3 regions of the Lysinibacillus sp. NPDC056220 genome follow, and region 1 is predicted to be linked to each of the others. Evidence: riboswitches for the same ligand, from Rfam matches in the RefSeq annotation. Region 1 holds a riboswitch; each other region holds the start of a gene.
The links. Region 1 has a riboswitch for S-adenosylmethionine ahead of ACOZBY_RS04960 (MetQ/NlpA family ABC transporter substrate-binding protein). Riboswitches for the same ligand answer to the same signal wherever they lie in the genome.

Region 1 (4,844 bases):
GGGCACTTGTTGCTTCATCACTAAGTAAAATCTCTGGCTCTTGCGCTAGAGCGCGTGCAATTGCGACACGTTGCTTTTGTCCACCTGAAAGCTGATTGGGGTAGCTATCTAGCTTTTCTGTTAAACCTACAATTTCGGCATATTTAGCCACACGATTTTGGACTTCTGTTTCGTTATAACCAAGTAGCTTTAAGGGAACCGCAATATTGTTATAAACTGTTGCTGTCTTTAAGAGATTAAAATGTTGAAAAATCATGCCAATCTTTTGCCGTGTTTGACGTAAGTCATGAAGTGAAAGGGTAGTAATATCCACATTATCAATCAAAACCTTGCCTGCTGAGGGACGCTCTAGTAAATTAACACAACGAATAAGCGTACTTTTACCGGCACCACTATACCCAATTACACCATGAATTTGTCCTTTTTTTACATGAAGATTAATTCCGTCCACTGCCTTAATACTGCCTTTTTTCGTCTTATATTCTTTTGATATATTTTGTAATTGAATCATCAGATTACTTGCTCCTTTCTTAGCTTCTAAAAAGCAAGAATCTGCGCGATTTCCATAGTGGACAATTGGCAGATTCTCAGCCTTATATCAGCTTTTGGCATGTATTACCAGCTAGGGATTACAGAACCTTTGAATTCCTCTTCAATGAATTGGCGCACTTCATCAGACTGGTAAGCCTCAACGAATTTTTTAATTGTTGGGTCATTTTCATTTTCAGCACGAACGACAATGTAGTTCACATATGGAGAGTCAGTAGATTCTAAAAGAATAGAGTCCTCTTGTGGATTAATGCCAGCTTCCAGCGCAAAGTTCGTATTAATAGCAGCTACATCTACTTCACTAAGCTGCTTAGGAATTTGTGCGGCTTCTAATTCTATGAATTTTAAATTCTTTTTGTTTTCTTCCACGTCACGAACAGATGCTGTTAAGTCCGCTCCATCTTTTAATTTAATATAGCCTGCCTCTTGTAAAACAAAGAGAGCTCGCGCTCCATTTGTTGGGTCATTCGGTAAGCCAAATGTTGCGCCTTCAGGAACGTCATCCAATGATTTATATTTTTCAGAGTAAATCCCCATAGGATTTAAAATTGTTTTGCCAACTGGTACTAAATCTGTATCGTGATCTTTATTAAAAGTATCGAGGAAAGGTTTATGCTGATAGCTGTTTGCATCAAGATCTCCTTCAGCTAAGGATGTATTGGGTAAAACATAATCAGAAAAAGATTTTAGTTCTACTTCTAGCCCCTTTTCCTTTGCGACTTTAGCAGCTACCTCTGCAATTTGCTCATGAGGTCCTGAAGTGACACCCACGACAATTTTATTTTCATCGATAGCGTCGCTTTTTCCTGTACTATCTTCTTTAGAGCCACAGCCCGCTAGTGCTGCTACTAATGTAAGACTTGCTAAACCTACTAAAAATTTATTTTTCTTCTTCATGAAAACTACCTCCCAAAATTGTTTTATCGGTTTTTTGAAAATAAAAAAACTCTCTTATAAATTAAGAGAGGCTCATGAAAAAAAGTCCTCTCTTATCTATCAAACGAATTTCGTTTGCAGGATTTAGCACCTTCCTTCATAAAAGGAGGTTGCCGAGCTTCATAGGGCCAGTCCCTCAGCTACTCTTGATAAGAGATTCATATTATATTTTTGTATTTCCGATAGAACTAATATAATTTATAGGGTATAGTAAGTCAATAAATATTTTTGAAATTTTTTATATTGTTATAATATTTTGTCGCGAAGGAGGGGGAAGAATGCCAGTAAGAGTTAATTATGGCATAGGTTCATTTGGTAAGGTGATTAGTGCACGTCTTCTCATGGGGACAGACATCATTGAAGGAATAGAGGCACTTTGTGAAGAGAATAATATTGATTCAGCAACCATTATTAGTTGTATTGGTAGTTTTCAAAAAAGTAGCTTTGTTTATTTAGTACCCGATGAAACCTCCCACATTAAAGTTCGATTTAGTGATGTGGTAGAGAAAGAGGGGCCACTCGAGTTTATCCAAGGTTCAGGAGTGGTTTGTAAGCGTGATGCAGGATATGAAACGCATTTCCATGGTTCCATGAGTGATCAATGGGGAGTGGTTTCAGGCGGTCATTTTATAAAGGGCGGAAATATCGTCATAACAGCAGATGTAGTACTGGCAGAAGTGCAAGGCATTCAGCATATCCGTCAGATGGATGATGAAACAGGTCACGTACAATTTTATCCATTAGAACATGGGTTAGATTTTCCAAGGAAAATTGAAAAATAGTAAGTCCTGTAGCTAGTGAAAGCTACAGGACTCTATATGGTTACATGTTAAAATAATTTCAATTGCTCAATTCTTTGGATGGCCTCTCGTAAACGTTCCTCGCTTACAAGCAAGCCAATACGCACATAGCCTTCCCCATATTGACCAAAGCCATTACCTGCGGCTACTGCAATATCAGCTTTGTCGAGCAATATATCGGCGAATTGTTCGCTTGTAAAACCTAATGGGACAGGGAGCCAGGCAAAGAAGGAGCCTTTTGGTGCTGTTACTTGCCAGCCAATTCTATGCGCTTCTTCGATTAGAACATTTCGACGACGCTCATAGGTAGCTCTTAGCTCATCTGCACATTCCTGTGAAGTTGTAAGAGCAATAGCTGCTGCTTGTTGAATAGCTGGAAATTGACTACAAAACAAATGATCCTGAATAAGATTAATCGCAGCAATTAAATCAGCATTACCAACAGCAAAGCCTATACGCCAACCTGCCATATTATAAGTTTTTGATAATGTGTACATTTCGATTCCAACTTCTTTTGCGCCATTGGCCTGTAAAAAGCTAATAGGCTTATTGCCATCAAATCCAATTGCACCATATGCAAAATCATGTGATACGATGATATTATGCTCCTTAGCAAAGCGAACAGTTTCTTCAAAAAATTCAAGTGTTGCTGTACCACCCGTAGGATTATTTGGGTAATTTAAGTACAGTAACTTGGCCTTTTCCTTAACTTCTTTAGGTAGGGCATCATAATCAGGTAAGAAATGATTCTCAGCAAAAAGTGGCAACACTTCAAAATTTACATCACCTAATACAACACCTGATAAGTAGTCTGGATAGCCAGGGTCTGGTAATAGCATTGTATCCCCTGGATTTAACACAGCCAAAGGTAGCTCAACAAGACCAATTTTTGTGCCACCAAGAATCGCTACTTCAGTATCGGGATTAATCTCCACATCATATTCCCGTTTATAAAAGTCGGCAGCCGCTTGACGTAGTTCGGCGATACCACGAAATGGCGAATATTTGTGGTTTTGAGGATTTTCAGCTGCTCCCTGTAATGCTTGAATAATATGAGTAGGCGTAGGCTGGTCGGGATTTCCTTGACCAAGATTAATCACATCGCGTCCTTCTTCCAAGGCATTGTTTACTTTTTGGACAAGCGCCGCAAAAAATTGAGTGGGTAATTGCTGTAGTTTTTTCGAGAATTCCATGCATGATCACCTTTTTCAGAATATAATAATTATTATTAAAGAATATGAAGCAAATAGTATTACTTTTTTTGTTAATTGTCTATAGGAGGAATTAATATGAAAATCGGTTGTATTCAGTTAAACATTGGCTTCGGCAAAGTAGAAGAAAATTTTACACGGGCGGAGGACAAGATTCGTGAAGCAGCAAAACTAGGGGCAGAAATTATTGTGCTACCGGAAATGTGGAATACAGGCTACGCATTGGAGAAACTACCAGAATTGGCGGATGTTAATGGTGAGCGTTCAAAAGTATTTTTAGCTAACTTAGCGAAGGAGCTTAGTGTACATATTGTCGGTGGCTCCGTTTCCATAAAAAAGGACGACAAGTTTTACAATACGATGTATACATTTGATAACAATGGAGTACTTGTTGGGGAATATAGCAAGGCACATCTTTTTCGTTTAATGGACGAGCATCTTTATTTAGAGGCTGGAGATGATATGAATCGATTTGCGCTAGGACCAATTGAAGCGGCTGGTGTCATTTGCTATGATATTCGTTTCCCTGAGTGGTTACGTGCACATGCCCTCCAAGGAGCGAAGGTGCTGTTTGTACCAGCTCAATGGCCGACACCTAGAATTGATCATTGGAAAACATTGCTGCAAGCGCGAGCGATTGAAAACCAATGCTTTGTTATAGCAGTTAACCGTATTTCGAGAAAAGTAGAAAACTTTAATGGGCAATCGATGATTATTCAGCCATGGGGTGAAGTGCTTTGGGTTGGTGCTGAAGACGAGGAAGTTGCAGTAATTGATGTGGATTTCTCCATAGTTGATGAAGTACGTGGAAGAATTCCTGTATACGATGATCGTCGACCAGGACTTTATCAAGATGTTGTGGTGAAAGGATAATGAGATTGCACGTTGAAGGGGAGAGGCCTCTTGAACGTGCCTATTTTTTAACTCTTGTCATCAATTAAGGAGTTTGCAAGGAGCATAAATTCTAGAGTGATGCGATTATGACCCTTCATGAAATTTTCTCCGAGTAAACTTTCAAGCTTTTTTAAGCGGTGATACAGTGTTTGACGAACAATAAACAATTGGTTAGCCGTTTGCTGCTTGGAGCCGTTTGATTGTAAATAGACTTGTAATGTTTCAAGGAGCTTGCTGTTATATTTTTCATCATACTCAATAACTGGCTGTAAATAGTCATTTATAACTTCCTTTAAATTCACCTGCATTTGTAATTTATAAATTAAATGATACAAATGCAAATCGTCGTAAAAGAATGATGAAGCTTGCACCTTGCGGCAAATATATAATGTTTCTAAAGCAGTTTGATAGCTTTTGAAGATATCTTGTACATCTGCAACAACTTTACCAACTG
Region 2 (4,844 bases), on a different contig from region 1:
TTGTACATTTTACGGGCATCCAGGAGGAAGGCTTCCGTACACTTGAAGAAGGTCAAAAGGTTTCATTTGATGTTGTGGAAGGCAATCGCGGCCCGCAAGCTTCAAATGTTGTAAAATTATAAGCTAGGAAACTGAAGGTGGATGAAATATTTAAAAATAGTTCAATCCGCTTTTTGACATGTTTACACATAAAAATCCACTTCAACGATTGAAGTGGATTTTTAATTTATCTATTAATCCAATAAAAAGCACCTGGACAAACTAATGTTTCCTTGGTTCTGTGTGGATCGTTCAATGTTACACCGATAGGCCCTTCTTTTAAATGCCCGAGCGTCATGCTAGATGCTGCCGCTTCCTCATAAAAATCCAAGCGCATATTCGGTAGCTGTAGAGACACAAACTGCTCATGCTGCACAAACTTGGGTAGCTGTAATACCTTCTGCCAAAGCTGCACCGTCTTCTCCACATCCCTGACATAAAACTGAATCGATTCCATGGTAATAGCTTGCGTTTCATCAATCGCGCCACTAGCTTTTAATTGAGCAAGACGTTTCTCATCTTCATCTGCCCATTCAATTAAGAATGGGAAATCCAATGCAAGGTCAGCCCTGCCAAAATGCAATAGCTTCCATTCGATTATCGTGCCATCTGGTCTTGTTCGACTACAAGCATCGGGACCATATACATCAAAGCCCAATGCACGCAATCGTTGACCCTCTTCTTCAATATTTTGGGTGCGCAAGGCAATTCGTGAAAATCCTTGGCGCTCATGATTACGTTTAAACGTATAATGTAGGGAATATGGGTACAGGGCCGCTTGCTCAAATAAATCACGATCATAAATAGCGATTTGTTCAATATAGCTTAAGCCAAAGTAGCTTAGCGTATTGTAAGTCCCCCACATCGTGTGTTGACCACCGTTCACTGTATGGACATTTCGTTTATTGAAGAAAACCTTTATATTTTCCGGAGATTCTACTTGATGTACCAGATGATCAAAATATAAAGTCATGGCAATTCCCCTTTCTTTCCCCCATTAGCTTTACCTAGATGTGTATTTGATTTAATATTTACTTAAGAAAAGGAGTTACTAGCTGGTATGAAAAAAAGTGCAATTTCCCTACTAACTCCGTTAACTAATTTATTACTCACTATAAAGAGGTGATTTGAATGACAGATCATGTAGCTGCTTTTAAATTGGCATTAGGTAACTATCCTACAGGTGTAACGGTTGTTACAGCATGTCATGAAACGAATCCAATTGGCTTAACCGTCAATTCTTTTGCATCTGTTTCCATTGACCCACTACTTATTTTATGGTCACTGGATAAAAAATCTCAGCTCCATCCTTATTTTATGGGTGCTGGAAAATTCGCTGTTAATATTTTAGCGAGTGATCAAGAGCATTTATGTACATTATTTGCAAGTAAAGTCCCAGATCGCTTTGCTCAGGCAAAATGGTCTACTTCATCATTTGGGCTACCGATTTTACATGATACAGCAGCTATTTTACAATGTAAATCATTTCAACAGATAGATGCTGGCGATCATACTATTTTTATTGGGCAAGTACTAGATATTACAAATTCTCAAAAGGAACCGCTTCTCTACCATCGCCGTCATATCGGTCAGATTCCAAAAAGCTTTTATAGCTAATTCTCATAAAAAAAGGGCCACTTGTAAGCAACGGAAACCATGCTTATTGGTGGCCTTTTCACATCGTTCATCTGAAATGATCTTTATTTCTTTTGTGGAAATCTCTGCTTTTCAAGCCTATTAATTTGAACAATTACCCCATCCTGAATCGTAATATGCACTTCACCAAATTCAAGATTTTGAATGGCCTTTGCAATAGCCTCTAATTTCTTATCTTCTACCTTTGTCGACTGAGCCATACGATACACCCCTTCTTTCTGATTCTTGTTGTACAAAAGAGGCCAATGCATCAAGCTAATTGATAGCCCCTCCTATCTCTCAGATACATCTGTTGGATTTGGCACCTATTTTTCCGGTTGCCGAGGCTTCATTGGGCCAGGTCCCTCCACCTCTCTCGATAAGAGTACTGCGTTTCTTGAAAATAATTCTATAATTCTGTTATACGATTGTCAATATAAAATATTAGAAAACCTAGCTGAATACTTTGTAATGTGTATTTTAGATTAGAAAACTGCCTATACCTAAAGTATTTTATGCCTAATCAGTAAGAAATAGATGGCTATCCACTAATTTATTTCGAACTCCATTTCCTCATCAAGGATTCAAGTGGACCGCGATGATGTTTAGCTCTCCACCAAACAGAAGCAAACACACATCCTAAAAAGTAACAGCAGGCATACAGCATGGAAAAAGCAAGCGTTTGATTCTCCAGCTTTTGGCAAACAATTAGTATCCCAATCCCTATAAAAACATGGCCAACATAATGGGTTAAAGACATTTGCCCGGTTAAGATGAAAGCTTCAATGACTTTATTTTTACATGTCTCTACAAGATAGATGGAGCCTACAATGAGGACAATAGCCGAAGCCGAATTAGATAGGACATACATCATATTTGGTGGAATCGGTCCCGTATCAAATAAATACAATGCACTCTCTACATCTAATAAATGGATGGTTGTTGTTATCTTAATAAATAATATTGAAAAAGTCTCAGTCAATATGACTAGCAATAAACCTGTCACTAGTAAGATTTTTCTTATAGTACGATTTGTTAAATCTAATGTGCCGATTAACATCCCCATCAGAAAGAAGCAAATCCAGGGGAATAGTGGGTGATAGCCATTAAACATCAAATTTCTTATAAATCCTGCTGGTGTCCAAAAATCAAGATACTCTAGTAAGACATATGTTGGATGCCAACCAGCAAGGTAATTAAATTGAATTTGAAGCCATTGTGAAAGGATGAGGATAGCACCTATGATGAAGATCATCATTTTCTTGGATTGCGCAATCAGACATGCGGCCACAAACATATACACGCCATAATAATGTAATATATCTCCTGTCCAGCCGATCACATATAATATTAGCCCAATCGTAAATAACAAAAACGACCTTTTCCATAAAGTAAGTCGATTCTGACGAAGAAGCAGTGGGTCCTTAGTCTCTCTAGCCTGACGAGTCATTAAAGCTATCCCTATTCCTGCTAACATGACAAATACGGCGGAAGCACGCCCCTCGAAAAGATTTTGTAAGGTAATCATCCATGCTGAACCATTCGTTGTAGAACCTGTTATGACTCCAAAATTTACAATGAACATCCCTAGCATGGCGAGAGCTCTTGCAAAATCAAGACCTTCAATGCGCCGATTGTTATTGATCATTTTTGTCCCCTTGGATAACGCTATGTACTGCCTCCTTCCAAATAGCTCTATAGTTCAATTGGTTGCCTGTTAACATGAAATTACCGATATTATCATAAACCAGGGCTAGCATCTGTGCCTTTGCTTCTATATGGGGAGTATCCTCTAGCACCCCTAGCTTCACGCCATATCGTAGGACTTCAACAAAGCTTGTTAAAAAGCTAGTTTCTAGCTCCACTAATTGTTTCTTATAGTTTTCATCGCGAGCTGCTAATAGTACATATTGATTAAATATTTTATTAAAATAAGGATCCTTCCCCTGCGCTTCAATAGACTTATAGCCTAGCTCGAGTAATTTCTCCTTGAAATTCGTATGAGAAAGCTCCTTATAATTCACAGCGATATCCTGTTGAATTTCTTTATACAGTGCATCAAATAAGTAAGCAATTAATTGATCCTTTGATTGAAAATAATAGTAGATGGCTGGTTTTGATATACCGACCTCTGCAGCAATCATTGCTAAACTTGTTTTTTCAAACCCTTTAGTTGCAAACATCACATAAGCCACATCTATGATTTTTTGAAAAGTTTGTTCTTTATTACCCATCATAATCCTCCTTTTTTACCGACCGTTAAGTAAATAATAAATGATACTCCGCTTTTAAACAAGAAAAAACTGTGTAGAAATATTTCTCTACACAGTTCATATTTATTGATTTTGCAAATACAGCATTAAAGCTTCGGCTGTTTTTTGCTTGCCCATTACTTTAGTTGGCTGTCCATCAGCAGGTACAATCCAATGGGGCTCGTCCCCGCCATATAAAGATTGAGAGCTATTGGCTACCATTAATTGAGCATGGGCTGTTTCCATTCGCAGTCGTGCACGTGCTAACAAAAACTCCTCGTCATTGGTTGCTTCTAGCTTAAACCCTACTAACGTCACATTTGGTTGCCAGCCCTTGATTTGTCCTAAGACTTTCGGCGCCTTTTTAAAATGAATAATAGGTGGCTCATCGGAAGGCATTTTCCCTGCTTCCTCCATCAAGTTGCCCGATTGATCATACACTTTATCAATGACCCAATCGGAGCCAGCAGCAGCCATAATCACAATATCAACATGTTCTTGTTGGACAGCATGACGAACTTTTTCTCCTAAATCGTCAATGCCCTCAAATTTAATCAATTTCATTTGATCGTGATTCACTGGAAGCTGTGCAAAATAGCCATGCATATATACTACATTAGCACCAGCAGCGAGTGCCGCCTCCGCTAAATAACAGCCCATTGTCCCTTTTGATAAATTCGTGTGCCCTCGTACACGATCCCATTTTTCAAGTGTTCCCCCACTTGTAATGAGTACGGTTTTACCTTGTAATGTCCCCATCCACTCACCTATTTTCTAAAATATATACACCTACTATTTTACCGTAATGCACGGATAGGCTTCAATAGATTCCATCAGACTGCACTTTTTTGTTCCATCAGCCATGCACTTAAAATCTCCGCAAATTTCTTCGTTACAGGTGATGCATTATGCTTCATG
Region 3 (4,844 bases), on a different contig from region 1:
TGTTAATTTACCATCGATAGCTGCACGTACCATTGTACGTGTATAAGAAAGCTTCATACGGCTACCAGTACCATATTCGCCACCAGTCCAACCAGTGTTCACTAGGTATACTTGTGCGCCATGTTCATCAATTTTTTGACCTAACATTTCTGCATACACTGTTGCAGGAAGTGGAAGGAATGGAGAACCGAAGCAAGTAGAGAATACTGGTTCTGGCTCTGTTACACCACGTTCAGTTCCAGCAAGTTTTGAAGTGAAACCACTTAAGAAGTGATACATAGCTTGCTCTTTTGTTAATTTGCTGATAGGAGGTAATACGCCAAACGCATCAGCTGTTAGGAAGATGATTGTTTTTGGATGACCTGCTACAGATGGATCAACAATATTTTCGATGTATTGGATTGGATAAGCTACACGTGTATTTTCTGTTAATGAGCCATCATCATAGTCACAAATACGAGTTTCTGGATCAACAGCTACGTTTTCTAAAACAGAACCGAAGCGGATTGCATTGTAGATTTCTGGTTCTTTCTCAGCAGAAAGGTTGATCGTTTTTGCATAGCAACCCCCCTCAATGTTGAATACTCCATTATCAGACCAACCATGTTCATCGTCACCGATTAGCTTACGGTCTGGATCAGCGGATAATGTCGTTTTACCAGTACCAGATAAACCGAAGAATAATGCTACATCGCCAGCTTCACCAACGTTTGCTGAACAGTGCATAGAAAGGATTCCTTGTTGTGGTAATAAGTAGTTCATAATTCCGAAAATAGATTTTTTCATTTCACCAGCATATTCAGTACCACCAATTAAGATAATTTTCTTTTCAAGTGATACAATGATGAATGTTTCAGAAGCAGTACCGTCAACCGCAGGATCTGCTTTAAAGTTAGGAGCTGAGATGACAGTGAAGTCTGCAACATGCGAAGCTAATTCTTCTTTAGTCGGACGGATAAATAATTGATGAGCGAAAAGGTTGTGCCAAGCGTATTCATTAATCACTTGGATGCTTAATTGTGAATCTTTGTCAGCACCAGCAAAACCTTTGAATACGAATAATTCATCACGTTCTTTTAAATATTTTATTACTTTTACATACAGATTATCGAACACTTCAGAGGAAATTGGTTGATTGACTTTACCCCAGTCAATTTGATCTTTTGTGCTTTCTTCTTCTACTGTATATTTATCTTTAGGTGAACGACCAGTGTATTTGCCAGTTTCTGCACGAACTGCGCCATCTACTGTTAACATTGCCTCACCACGAGAAGTAGCTTTTTCTGCTAATTGTGGTACTGAAAGTTGAACATTAATGTTACCGCCGTTTAATAATTCCTTCAGTTCGTTTGCAATTTCTACTGAATTCATCGATTAAATACCATCCTTTTTTATAGTATTCCCTTGGTTTAGAGGGATTTTTTCTTAATTTCAAAAATAGTATAACACAATGGGTTAAATAATCTATACTAATTAAGAAATTATTTTAGAGTTTTTATTACTTTTCAATAAACTGACAAAAAATAATGTTTTTCGAGTAGAAAACATTCAATGCTACAGTAAATTGTCTAAAATTTGAGCCACACATATGTTACCACAAGAAGCTAGGTATGTTGTAGGGATTAAATTTCTTCTATTTACATCATCACCCAAGTATGAAAATTTTATGGTGATAATTTTGTTCTTCCTTTCTATACAGTAATACATAAGAAAATATTTGACAACGATTGACCTTTTCAGTAACATGAAAATTGAACGGATACTCTTATCCCGAGCTGGTGGAGGGTCAGGCCCTGTGAAACCCGGCAACCTGCATGTATTATTTCACAACATGCGTTGGTGCCAACCTGATGCAAGGGAAAATCCCTTGAACGATAAGAGTGAAAGGTAACGAAGTCATTATTCCTTTCCTCATGTATAGTAACGTGAGAAAAGGATTTTTTTATTGTTAAAAATTAATGTAAAGGTAAGTATATGTAGTTCTTTCCTTATTATAATGACGGGTCTTTCGAAATCCTCGTGTTTTTAAGTAGCAGTTATTTTTTCTCGTAAAGTGAAATGACAACAACAGCGGCTTGAGAGAGTTCAATCCTTAGGAGCGGACTTGACATGGGTAATGAGTACCGTACAAATACTTTTTGTAAGAGTAATAGGAGGAAAACTAAATGACAAACCGTCGACTGTTTACATCAGAAAGTGTAACAGAAGGGCATCCAGATAAAATCTGTGACCAGATTTCGGATGCCATTTTAGATGCTATTTTAGCAGAAGATCCAAATGCACGTGTAGCGTGCGAGACAACTGTAACAACAGGATTAGTATTAGTAGCAGGAGAAATCACTACTTCTACTTATGTAGATATTAAAGGCATTGTACGTGATACTGTGGCGGAAATTGGATACACACGTGGTAAATATGGCTTTGATGCTGAAAACTTAGCAGTACTTGTAGCAATTGGTGAGCAATCTCCAGATATTGCCCAAGGCGTTGACCAAGCTTTAGAGGCCCGTGAGGGTTCTATGACAGATGCAGATATTGAAGCGATTGGTGCAGGAGACCAAGGCTTAATGTTTGGCTATGCATGTAATGAAACACCTGAGTTAATGCCATTACCAATTAGCTTAGCTCATAAATTAGCACGTCGTTTAACAGAAGTTCGTAAATCTGGGGAGTTAGCTTATTTACGCCCAGATGGTAAAACACAAGTAACAATTGAGTATGATGACAATAACGTACCTGTTCGTGTCGATACAATTGTTATTTCAACTCAGCATGATGAAGAAGCAACACTTGAACAAATTCAGGCCGATCTAAAACAATTCGTGATTGCTCCTGTAGTGCCAAGCGAATTATTAGATACAAACACAAAATACTTTATCAATCCAACTGGCCGTTTCGTAATTGGCGGACCAAAAGGAGATGCTGGTTTAACGGGCCGTAAAATCATTGTTGATACATACGGTGGTTATGCACGACATGGTGGTGGTGCATTCTCAGGTAAGGATGCAACAAAAGTAGACCGTTCAGCTGCCTATGCGGCACGTTATGTAGCTAAAAATATTGTAGCAGCTGGTTTAGCAGAACGCGCTGAAGTACAGTTGGCTTATGCAATTGGCGTTGCACAGCCTGTTTCCATTGCTGTAGATACATTTGGTACAGGAAAAGTGACGGAAAGCAAAATTGTAGAATGGGTTCGTGAGCTATTTGATTTACGCCCAGCAGGTATCATTAAAATGCTTGATCTTCGTCGTCCAATTTATAAACAAACTGCAGCTTATGGACACTTTGGTCGTACAGATGTAAACGTCCCATGGGAACAAACTGATAAAGCTGACGCATTACGCATAAAAGCACAGCTGTAAACTATTGTGCTAAAGTGCTGAAGTCTTTAGGAAATTATTCTAATGTATTATGAACAAAAGGGGCTTTTCTGCCCCTTTTGTTTTTTTGCAAAAATACCTCGCCCTTATTCCTTGAACAAATAATGTCATGGAAAGCGAGGAATTTTTTATGAAGGTACAATTTCTTTGTAGGTTTTTATTTTTGTAGAGATTTATAATACTGACCCTTTTCAGCGTATTCACGTACGATACGTTCCATATCCTCTTTATCCTCAGCATTTAATTCTCGTACAACTTTGGCTGGACGTCCTAATGCTAAGCTATTTGGAGGAATGACTTTACCAGGAGGCACTAAACTTCCGGCTCCAATAAATGCACCCTCTCCAATCTCCGCACCGTCTAAAATAATGGAGCCCATTCCGATTAAGGCTTTTTTTCGAATGGTACAGCTATGTAAAGTTACTTGGTGTCCTACTGTGACCTCATCTTCAATAATGAGTGGAAACTTAGGACTTTGATGTAAGCAGCAAAGATCTTGTATACTTACTCGTTTACCTATTATTGTTGGGGAAACATCGCCGCGGATCACGGTATTGAACCAAATAGTTGTTTCAGCTCCAATAGTTACGTCTCCAGTAATGGTTGCGTAATCGGCAATAAAAACAGATGGATCGATCGTTGGTGTTTTATCTTTGAATGGATAAATCATGAGAATCGCCTCTTTTCTTTTTGTAGATATAGTATTATCGTATCAAATACGCAACTTTAAGGAAATATAAAATTAAAATGAGCTGTTATTTCGATATAATCAAAGTGTAATTATTTTTTAGGAGGACTATGTAAATGTGGAAATGGGAAGCTGATGGACAAGCAAAGGCTGTGATTGCTATTCTTCATGGTGCTTATGAAAACCACCGTTGGTATGCATGGCTGATAGAAAAATTAAGATTGGAAGGCTTCCACATAGTCATGGGAGATTTACCGAATCATGGTGTCAATGCAAGATTTGCCCGTGTCCATGATGAGGACTTCAAATTGTACAATAAATATACAAGAAATTTGATTGAGAATGCATTTTCATATAATTTACCAACCTTTGTAATAGGACATGGACTAGGCGCTACTTTAGTTCTTCATACAATGCAAAAGAAAAAGTATGAGTGTGCAGGTATTATTTTGACATCACCATGGCTGCAATTGAAGCTATTACCAGGTAAATTATCAAATGCTTTAACAAGCCTGAGTGCATTAACAGCAAATGTAAAATTGACACATGACCTGACATTTGAAAAATTGACGCGTAGCGTAGAGGGTAGAGAAGAAATGAAGGATGATATACCATTTATGTCTGTAGTTTCGGTGAAATGGTATCGTGAGCTTCAGCAGATGATGAGAAATTTAGTTATGCTACCTAAGGACGAATTTCCTAATATGCCTATGTTAATTATGACAGCTGAAAAAGATAAAATTACGGAAACTCGACAAATGCGTAATTGGCTTCAT

Region 2: another riboswitch for S-adenosylmethionine. It lies ahead of ACOZBY_RS13865 (YezD family protein); the one in region 1 lies ahead of ACOZBY_RS04960 (MetQ/NlpA family ABC transporter substrate-binding protein).
Region 3: another riboswitch for S-adenosylmethionine. It lies ahead of metK (methionine adenosyltransferase); the one in region 1 lies ahead of ACOZBY_RS04960 (MetQ/NlpA family ABC transporter substrate-binding protein).

What each region holds. Positions count from the first base shown of each region.
Region 1 covers NZ_JBMOXD010000001.1:1,050,742-1,055,585, reverse strand. The annotation lists gene ACOZBY_RS04965 (methionine ABC transporter ATP-binding protein) at 1-511, opposite strand, end outside; gene ACOZBY_RS04960 (MetQ/NlpA family ABC transporter substrate-binding protein) at 616-1,446, opposite strand; SAM riboswitch class I at 1,536-1,641, opposite strand; gene ACOZBY_RS04955 (PPC domain-containing DNA-binding protein) at 1,764-2,267, shown strand; gene ACOZBY_RS04950 (pyridoxal phosphate-dependent aminotransferase) at 2,315-3,478, opposite strand; gene ACOZBY_RS04945 (carbon-nitrogen family hydrolase) at 3,575-4,369, shown strand; gene ACOZBY_RS04940 (PucR family transcriptional regulator) at 4,417-4,844, opposite strand, start outside.
Region 2 covers NZ_JBMOXD010000003.1:730,733-735,576, forward strand. The annotation lists gene ACOZBY_RS13850 (cold-shock protein) at 1-122, shown strand, start outside; gene ACOZBY_RS13855 (VOC family protein) at 227-1,012, opposite strand; gene ACOZBY_RS13860 (flavin reductase family protein) at 1,171-1,656, shown strand; gene ACOZBY_RS13865 (YezD family protein) at 1,740-1,895, opposite strand; SAM riboswitch class I at 1,965-2,060, opposite strand; gene ACOZBY_RS13870 (DUF418 domain-containing protein) at 2,228-3,322, opposite strand; gene ACOZBY_RS13875 (TetR/AcrR family transcriptional regulator) at 3,312-3,911, opposite strand; gene ACOZBY_RS13880 (phosphopantothenoylcysteine decarboxylase) at 4,011-4,685, opposite strand; gene ACOZBY_RS13885 (LysR family transcriptional regulator) at 4,760-4,844, opposite strand, start outside.
Region 3 covers NZ_JBMOXD010000002.1:32,607-37,450, forward strand. The annotation lists gene pckA (phosphoenolpyruvate carboxykinase (ATP)) at 1-1,371, opposite strand, end outside; SAM riboswitch class I at 1,763-1,881, shown strand; gene metK (methionine adenosyltransferase) at 2,166-3,362, shown strand; gene ACOZBY_RS05265 (gamma carbonic anhydrase family protein) at 3,538-4,050, opposite strand; gene ACOZBY_RS05270 (alpha/beta hydrolase) at 4,185-4,844, shown strand, end outside.